Regions from separate parts of the Paraliobacillus sp. JSM ZJ581 genome, predicted to be linked through region 3. Evidence: riboswitches for the same ligand, from Rfam matches in the RefSeq annotation. Region 3 holds a riboswitch; each other region holds the start of a gene.

Region 1 (3,288 bases), on a different contig from region 3:
CCACTCATAATATCTTTATGGAAAACATCAAGATAAATAGCAACTGCTCCTTGACGTTGTCCTAATTGATCTACACTTACAGCAGTATCGTTTAGTAAGCGAATCCAAGGAACAACACCTGAAGAGTTACCTTTGAATTTCTTAATATCAGATCCTAATGCGCGAACTTTACCGTAGTAAATACCAATTCCGCCGCCATCTTTACTTAATCTAGCAATGTCCCAGTTATTTAAATAGATTCCATCTAATGAATCATCAACCGTATCAATAAAACAAGAGGATAATTGGCCATAGCTTTTACCAGCATTTGAAAGTGTTGGTGTAGCTACTGTCATATATAAATTGCTCAAAGCCCAATATGCTTCTTTAATTAAATCAAGGCGTTTCTCAGCAGCTTCCTGTTTCATGAGTGTCATCGCGATAATCATAAACCTTTCTTGTGGCAACTCATATAAATGACGATCATGGTCGCGAGCTAAATAACGATCTGCTAATAGGAACAAACCGATGTAGTTAAATAATTGATCACGTTCTGGAATAATTTCTTGTTCTAACGTATCAATTTCTTCTTTTGTATACGTTTCTAAAATAGCTTTGTCATAGATGCCTTTATCTGTTAGAGACAATAGTAGGTTATATAGATTTCCGTACTTATTATTTGTATCGTAACTACGATTTCGAGCTGCTTCTTGATAGATTTGCTCTAAATAGAAGTGTGCTGCTACAAAAGTCCAATTAGGTTGATCCATTGAAATCCGATTTAGCGCATAAAAAAGCGCCTCTTGATTCGGATCTTTAGAGGTGGTTGCTATGTTTCGAATTTGTTCTTCGATGTGAGTAATATCCATATCGTATTTGTTAGATAGTTGAGAGAGTTGCTTCAACACACGCTGGATATCATTGTCCATTACCATTGTCATTATAAATATCCTCCTGTACAAAATAATAATATGTATGAATGTTTATAGAAGCTTTGATGTTGAGTTCTTGCCATTCTACATTAAAAATACAATATATAGGCGGATTCCGTTCGAAAACACCTATATATTGTATGATAACGTAATTTATTAAATTAAGCAATTGTAAAATATATATTTTTTAGTTTGAAAAGTATATATACATTATGGCAATATTAACTGTAAAATGGTATAGGAAGAAACTACTATAATTTAAAAATACCTTTAAATAATATTGAGTAATTAGTTATTTTTAACTATAATATAATTAGCATATGTTAACGTACAAATGAATAGGAAAAGGGCAAACTTATTGAAAGATAAGGACGCAAAGCTACGGGTCTGTTGTTATCAAACGATGATCGCCGAGCTACCGAAAAGAAATGAATCACTCACGTAAGCAGAATAACGTTTCTAAATTACGTAAAAAGTTCACCATTCTTTTGGTGAGCTTTTTTTTAATGATAAAAGAGAGGAGAAATGTCATGAAACAATTGAAGCTGAAACGAAAGAAAATATCAAAAACGAAAACCAAAACGAAGAGGAGGGAATGGATAAACAAATTGAGTGACTTACCACTTATCGGTATGAGAAGTAAATCAATTGGCGGTAAATTTGGAACCGCTTTCTTTTTTGTTCTATTATTATTAGCAATTTCTTTAGGATTTATTATAAAATCAGTTGTCACTGTTGAAAATGAGGTCAATGCATTAGAAAGAAGGGGAAGTAGAGCAATTGCTATTACGGAGATTGGATCAGAGATAAGAGCTAAATCAATGTCTGCACTTAGTTATTCACAAAATGGAAGTAATGTATACATAGATGAGTATAAAGAAGATCAAGAAAAGGTAAAAGAATTGTTAAGTACTATCCAAAAAAACGTGGATACCGATCAACAAAAATCATTAATGGAAAGTATAAACACATTTAATGATAGAATAGACGAATTATTTTTGGAGGAGATTGCTGGTAAATATGAAGCTGAAAGTAATTTATTTGCATTTTATACAAAACAGTTTAGTGACTTAACAAATGAGTCACTATCATATTTAGAAATGTTGAGAAATACGGTAAATGATGAGAGAGAAGAAGCTGTTAGTAATGTAATCGATAGTCAAAATTCTGTTTTAATTACATTAACTATGTCTATGTTCCTTTCTATTGTAATTGGTATTATCATGATAATCTTTTTAAGTCGGCATGTATCTAAGCATTTGGGTAAAGTAGTTGAGATGAGTAATAATATTGCTAATGGAGATTTAACAACCGATTCCCTGGATTATCAAGCAAAAGATGAAATAAGTAGACTAGGAGAATCAATGAATGTGATGCAAGAAAATATTAAGCATATTGTTCAACGAATTAATAAAACAGCAGATACAGTGAGTAAACAAAGTGAAGCTTTAACTCAATCGTCCAGTGAAGTGAAAAATGGTTCTGAACAGATTGCGGCGACAATGGAAGAGTTGGCCTCAGGTACTGAAACACAAGCTAGTCATGCTGGAGATCTTGCACATGCAATGGAGAATTTTACTTCGAAAATAACAGAAGCTAGTCATAATGGTAAAAAGGTAAGCCAAACAACGATGGAAGTAGGAACGGAAACAGAAACTGGATATAAATTGATGGAAGAATCAATAAAACAAATGGGTAATGTTGACACTATTGTAAAACAAGCAGTAGAGAAAGTGCGTGGGCTAGATATCCAGTCAAGGGAGATTACTAAACTCATTTCCGTGATTAAAGATATAGCTGAGCAAACCAATTTACTTTCCTTAAATGCAGCAATAGAAGCAGCTAGAGCGGGAGAACAGGGGAAAGGATTTGCTGTTGTAGCTGATGAAGTTCGTAAGTTATCTGAACAAGTGAGTGACTCTGTTAAGGATATTACGACAATTGCAGCAAACATCCAAAAAGAATCGTCTGTTGTATCTACAACATTAGAAGAAGGGTATCAAGAAGTAGCGCGCGGTAAGGAGCAAATAAGTAATACAGGAGCTTCCTTCAATTCAATAAAAGATGCGATTGAAACAGTAACACTAAATGTACAGCAAATGACAGATGGCCTAACTAAAATGACAGTAGATAGTGAGCAAATGAATACATCTATTCATGAAATTGCTTCTATATCAGAGCAATCAGCAGCAGGTGTGGAAGAGACGACGGCATCGGCAGAAGAAACAACAAGTGCGATGGAAGAGATAACGACCGGATCTAGTCAGTTAGCTTTATCAGCAGAAGAACTGAATAACTTAGTAAGAAAATTTAAATACTAAAAAGGTTCTACGTCAAATCACGTTGGTGAGTCAGAATAGTCAACTGAATTATTTTA
Region 2 (3,288 bases), on a different contig from region 3:
AGCAAGCGGTTCTGCGGCTCCCCAAAATATAATTCCAATCCCCATACCTGCACTGAATAACATAGCAAACCAAGTAATTTTATTGTACTCTGGTTTATCTCCGTCTTGGCCTAAACGCATCTTTCCATAACGGCTAAACATAAGATAAATCGAAAATAGTAAGAAGATTGCAACAGAAAGTATGTAGACCCAGCCGAATTGCGAGGTAAGGAAAGACTGAATGTTTGAAGTAATAGATTCTAAATTTTCTGGTGCAACTACGCCCCATAAGACAAAAACACCTGATATAATTAATGATATCCAAAATACTTTTCCAATTTGAGTCATAAAAAGACCTCTCTTTAACATATTGTTTGATTCGTAGTTGCTTGTATTTAATAGAAAAAACTGTTAATAATGGTTATAAAGAAAAAGATCCTCCTTTTCAACTTAGTGTAACCAAAAAAATACAAAGCAATCCATTCAAAAATATATAGAACGACCTTTCTATTATAAACATAAGATAATTGTGTAATCAACTATTTTAAATGGAAAAAAGGTGAGATGCGTGTGAGAAAAGTATAGCTCCTTTCACTAAAAGTTTGACTATGAAAATAGCAAACTGTATTCTAAAATACAGAATTGCTCGATTTATTAAAGGAGAAGATGGTTAGATGAGCCGATCGGAAAAAAGGGATATGTTACTTAAAGTAGCGGAACAATTATTCTATGAGCATGGGTTTCGTGGCGTAGGACTAAAACAAATTATTAGAGAAGCAAATGTGGCAACGATGACTCTCTATAATCATTTCTCTTCCAAGGATAAGTTGGTAGAAGAAGTACTTAGACAGCGTGAAAATCGGTATTGGTCTTATTTAGATTCACATGTAGCAATAGATACAGATTCTCCTTTCGTTCTTGCTGTTAAAGCGCATGGTCGTTGGTTAAAGAAGGAATCTTATAAAGGAGATATGTTTTTAAGAGCAATAGAAGATTATGCTGGAACGGATAATGAAATTGAAAATATTGCAAGAGGTCACAAAGTTAAATTATTAAACTATTTTCAAAAAATAGCTCAAGCAAGAGGCAAACAAAATGAGCAAGATTTGGCGAATCAATTCACATTATTACTTGAAGGAACTACTTCCATGACAACATTGGTTGGTGCGGAGAAAGCAACGGAGTATGCTATCGCGATTGCTAAAGCGCTTGTCCAGCATACATTGTAATGGTTATAGAGCGTGATGCAAAGCCTACTTCAATATTGATAAGTCTATTAGAGTAGGGATATTTGCTTAATAGAAAGACGAAGAAAGCGATAAATTACCTGTGTTAAAAGGGAAAAAAATTTGTTAAAATTAACCTGTATCAAACCTAATATATGATTAGAAGAAAACAAACGAATTTAAAAATTGATAAAGGCAAACCTACTGAAAAGTTGGGGCGCAAAGCTACAGGGGCTAAAGACTTTGTCTATGCTAGCCAGTTACCGTTAAGCAAGTGCACTTTCCTTGTTAGCGGAAGTGTGCTTTTTTCGTGAGAGGAGGTTCGTCATGAACAGGAAATCGGTGTTTACCTTAATGGCTTTATTTTCAATACTTTTATTAGTTGGATGTAAAGCAGATAAGCCATCACAGAATGTTGAGGCGGAATCAACTAAAGGGTCTATTCTTTATGAGAATAAAAATTATGATCTCTCTATTAAAGAAAATGCTGATTGGAAATTTAAATCTGATGCAGATACAAATAATTTAAATGTCATACTTAGTCATGGTAAGTCACAAGCTATTATCTCTTCAGTCTCAAGTGATCGAACGTTTGCAGATATAAAACAAGAATTGAAAGCTAGCACAGAAAATATTGAAATTATTTCTGAAGAGAATAATACATTATCTTATCAATCAACGTTTGAAGATGCTGTTCGAACAGATGTATATTTTAAAGAACATAATAAATCGGTTAATCTTATTATTATTTTTATGTCACCTGTATCAGCATATGAACAAACAAAACCTAATATTGAAAGCTTGTTAAATCATATTAAATAATAAGAGAAGGGAAGAGTTAGAGATGAAAAAACAATTATTTAGTGTTATTTTAGGTGCGGGATTGTTAGTGGCTGGAGGGCAAGTATTGGCTGATGAAGCAGAAGAAGTAATCAGCACTAAAGCAGAGTTATATGATACGACTCGTTTGATGGAAGAAGTGGAGTATGAGTTAACAGTAGATAAAATAGATAAGGCGATTCTCCAAGATCAATATGCAACAGAGAGGCTAAAGGAAGCAAAAGCTGCAATAGAAGATGGAGATATTGAAAGCATTGACCAATTAATAAAAGAATCTCAAGCAAATACAAATCAAGCAGATGCTGATTTAACTGAGGCAAAATCAACTGATGATGACAATGATCCAGAAGAGGTAGAAGAAATAGAAAATACTCTTGCTGATCGATTAGAAGAGCGTATTGAAGAATTAACAGCTCTGTTAGAAAGAGAGGATTTACCAGAGCAAGCGAAAATTAATATATCCTATGTGATTGAAAAATTAGATAACTTGAAAGAGAGAGCTGAACAAAGAGAAGAATTACAAGCGATGTTAGCTTCTGGAGAAATAACAAAAGAAGAATATAAAAGTGAAATGAAAAAGCTAGCGGAGAAATATAAGGAAGAGGCAAAAAAAGATAAAGAGGAAGCGTTAGAACGAGAAGAAGAACGTAAAGAAGAAGTGGAAGAGCGTGAGGAAGAACGTCAAGAGGAAGCGTTAGAACGAGAAGAAGAAGGTAAAGAAGAAGCGGCAGAACGAGAAAAAGAACGTCAGGAGAAAGCTAAAGAACGTGAGGAAGAGCACAGAGAAGAAGCTAGAGAGCGCAAAGAAGAAGGGCGAGAAAAAGCAGAAGAACGGGAAGAAGAGCACAAAGATGATGAAGATAATGATAATGAAGAAGCAGATGAAGATTAATTGAAAATGAATGGGATGAGGTGATTCCTCTCCCAATTTTTTTGTGGAAAAAATAGTCATTATGCGGTAAAGTAAATAATATAAAAAATAATCATTTTTGGAGGAGAAAAAATGAAGAAAAAGCCATTAATTATAATAGGTTCTGTATTTGCAATTGTCGTGATTGTTGCTGCAGTTTTATTAGGTATAAATACAACTTCTGTTGATCAAGTAAATACAACACCAATTGATGATCAAAAAATGGTATATTTAGGTGAAGAAGATGCTGCTAATGAAATCTTTTTAGCGTTTGATTATTCTTGTCCGGCGTGTAAGAATTGGATGAGTGAAGTTTTACCTGAATTGGAACAG
Region 3 (3,288 bases):
GTAATAGAGAAGATATTTTAAAAGGGATAGATGAAAAGTTAGCTAAAGTTGTAAAACAGATAAAGATAGCAACTGTTACTCCTGAAGTAGACAGGTGTCAATTCTCTTCAGACGCCAACTTAATCGGTGCAGTATACCACTATTTATATCAATAGACGGGACAAGGGTTTGAACCGCCCTCTGTCCCGCTTTCTTTTTCTCTACTTGGTCCTCTCGGCTACGCCTTGAATAGAACGCTCATAGTGACAAGGAAAGCTCCTTATATGATTTATTGATTGACAAAAGTGTGGCTTTTGTATTTTAATTAATAATGCATTGCTATTAATTTTGCTTCTGTTTTTCTCAAATATTCCATTCTACTCTATAATATACTCTTTCCTTTTTAAAATTTTCAACAATGACGCAACAATTTAACAGTTATAGGCATCAGTGTATGCGATGTAGGGAGGAACGAAAATGAAACTAACATTAAAAATAGTTATAGGGCTCATTTTAGGTGCGGTGGTAGGTTTAGCATTGCATTTTTATGCGCCAGCTATATTTGATCCACTAGATTCCTATTTTTTTAGTCCATTAGGAACGATATTTCTAAATTTAATTAAAATGCTAGTTGTACCTATTGTTTTTCTTTCGATCACTTTAGGAACCGCTTCTATCGGAGACCCAAAAAAGTTAGGACGTATTGGGGGAAAAGCACTATTGTTTTTCCTCGTAACAACAACGATTGCGATTACGATTGCGATGGGAATGGCTATGATACTTCAGCCAGGCAGTGTTGGGATTGAGACAGCTCAGGCTTCGTATGAAACAAAAGAAGCACCAACAGTTATAGAAACATTTACTAGTATTATTCCTACCAATCCGATTCAAGCAATGGTAGAAGGAAATATGTTGCAAATTATCACTTTTGCGATTTTTGTTGGTTTTGCATTAGCTATGTTAGGAAAAAAAACAGAAGCTATCTACCGACTACTAGAACAAGGTAACGAAATTATGATGTTTCTAGTTAATGTTGTCATGACATTTGCACCATATGGGGCGTTTGGATTATTGGCTTCAGCGATGGGATCTTTAGGATTAAGTGGTGCAAAAGCAATGTTATTATATATGATTACAGTTTTTTCAGTATTAATCATTCACGCTGTGTTCACGTACGGATCGGCTGTAGCTCTGATTGCTAAACGTAACCCGATCCATTTCTTTAAAGCATTCATTCCAGCTATGACAGTTGGGTTTAGTACATCAAGCAGTAGTTCAACATTACCAATTTCTATGAAGGTTGCACAAGAAGAATTAAATGTTCCAAAATCAATTAGTAGTTTTGTTCAACCTTTAGGTGCAACAATTAATATGGATGGGACTGCGATTATGCAAGGGGTAGCAACGATATTTATTGCTCAAGTTTATCAAACAGACTTGTCTTTTGCTCAATTAGCTATGGTTGTTTTAACCGCTGTCCTTGCTAGTATTGGTACAGCAGGAGTCCCTGGTGTTGGACTAGTTATGTTAGCAATGGTATTGAATCAAGTATCGTTGCCAGTGGAAGGTATTGCATTAATAATTGGAATTGACCGTATATTAGATATGACGAGAACAGCAGTTAATATAACCGGCGATGCAGCATGTGCCGTTATTATAGCTGAAACAGAAAAGAACAAATAGGAGAAATGGGACAGGGGATCTTTCAGAGCCTCTGTCCCATTTTTAAATAAAATAGTGAAAAAGTAACATATATTGTTGGATTTTGTGATGAAATAGAACTATAATGATAAAGGAGAACAATACTATCTTACTGAACAAAGGCAAACTTATTGAAAGATAAGGACGCAAAGTTACAGGCCTAAATAAAAATGGCGGCTGAGCTACCAATGAGATAACTAGCAAAAAGGTTATTTCTATAAGAAATAACCTTTTTGCTAGTTATAGTATTTATATTAAAGGTCGGGATGCTTATGTTATTTTCAAAACCAAAAATAATTACGTCAATATTAATTCTAACTGTTTTATATTTTGTCTTTCTATTATTTATTCAAGATATGGAAGGGATACATACGTTTGTAAATATTTGTGTATCTATTGTGGTTAGTCTAGTTGGATTTAAATGGGTGTGTCAAGCTAGCTTGATAACAAAAGAAAGAAGACGTCGTTTTTGGCTAATTATTGCAATAGGTTTGTTCTTTTTTTGCGTTGCTAATTTTATTTGGTTATATATGTTAGTTTTTTTTCAAGCAACAACATTCCCGATCGCTTCTCTACCAGTACTAGTCATCGCATATGTTTCTTTTTTAGTTGCACTGCTTTATAAAATAAAGACAATTGAAATGAAGGAATCAGTACAATCTTTTTTCTTTACTATTAGTGTATTTGTGACATTTATTATTGTAGTTCATATTTACTACTTTGTTCAACCGATTATGTCACTTGTGGATTATTCTAAAGGCATGACATTTTTTATTTTAGTTTTTCAAATATGTACACTGAGTATCCTGTTTGCGAATGTTTTCTTGTTTTATATATCTCGAAAAAGTATGGAAAAAGACTCGATTTTATTTCTTGTATCAGGCATGTTCTTTCATATGATAGGGGTTATTCTATATTTTTACTTTTCCGTTAATAATATGAGTGTTGTCATTGCCTACTCTCTTTGGACACTAGGTTTATTATTTTTTCTCCTTTCAGCAAAATTAGTAAAAGAGTATACGGAAGTTTCGGAATGGAAGATGGTGAAATATGTAGAAAGTAAAGAGTCTATATTACCGTATATTATTATTCTCATTTTATTGATTATGCTAATGGAAAGCTACCATTGGAAAATAAATGTATTGATGATTGGTATGATTATTATGCTGCTAATGATTATCGGTAGGCAGTGGTATGTCATGCAACGGAACAAAGAGTTAATGCAAGAATATAGCTATCTAGCATTTCACGACACGTTAACAGAGTTAAAAAATCGAACGAAATTTACGAAAGATTTAGAAACTATCATGGAAGAATCCGAGAGAACATCACAGCCTTTTTTAATGTTTTTGATGGATTTAGACCAATTTAAAAGTATAAATGATACAATGGGTCATAATGTAGGTGATAGGCTCTTATCCGAAGCGGCAAAGCGTTTAAAGCATGCTTTTGAGCCCGTCGGCACCGTTTATCGTATCGGTGGAGATGAATTTGTAATTATTGTGCCAAATGTAAGAAGAGTATTTGGCACGCTATATGCTAAAACAATATTACATTTATTTTCCAGTCCTTTTATAATAAAAAATCATACGATTACTATTTCACCTA

Evidence for each region. A riboswitch is a leader RNA that binds a small molecule or an ion and turns the genes downstream of it on or off. The one in region 3 is predicted to bind cyclic di-GMP.
Region 1: another riboswitch for cyclic di-GMP. It lies ahead of ACH6CY_RS15270 (methyl-accepting chemotaxis protein); the one in region 3 lies ahead of ACH6CY_RS03320 (EAL domain-containing protein).
Region 2: another riboswitch for cyclic di-GMP. It lies ahead of ACH6CY_RS13300 (hypothetical protein); the one in region 3 lies ahead of ACH6CY_RS03320 (EAL domain-containing protein).

What each region holds. Positions count from the first base shown of each region.
Region 1 is NZ_JBISEP010000046.1:8,215-11,502, forward strand. It holds gene ACH6CY_RS15265 (ribonucleoside-diphosphate reductase subunit alpha) at 1-920, opposite strand, end outside; cyclic di-GMP riboswitch class I at 1,250-1,334, shown strand; gene ACH6CY_RS15270 (methyl-accepting chemotaxis protein) at 1,442-3,232, shown strand.
Region 2 is NZ_JBISEP010000028.1:35,936-39,223, forward strand. It holds gene ACH6CY_RS13290 (glycine betaine uptake BCCT transporter) at 1-327, opposite strand, end outside; gene ACH6CY_RS13295 (TetR/AcrR family transcriptional regulator) at 654-1,208, shown strand; cyclic di-GMP riboswitch class I at 1,390-1,473, shown strand; gene ACH6CY_RS13300 (hypothetical protein) at 1,533-2,027, shown strand; gene ACH6CY_RS13305 (DUF5667 domain-containing protein) at 2,050-2,937, shown strand; gene ACH6CY_RS13310 (DsbA family protein) at 3,049-3,288, shown strand, end outside.
Region 3 is NZ_JBISEP010000003.1:79,617-82,904, reverse strand. It holds gene ACH6CY_RS03330 (ROK family protein) at 1-155, shown strand, start outside; gene ACH6CY_RS03325 (dicarboxylate/amino acid:cation symporter) at 457-1,662, shown strand; cyclic di-GMP riboswitch class I at 1,792-1,870, shown strand; gene ACH6CY_RS03320 (EAL domain-containing protein) at 1,953-3,288, shown strand, end outside.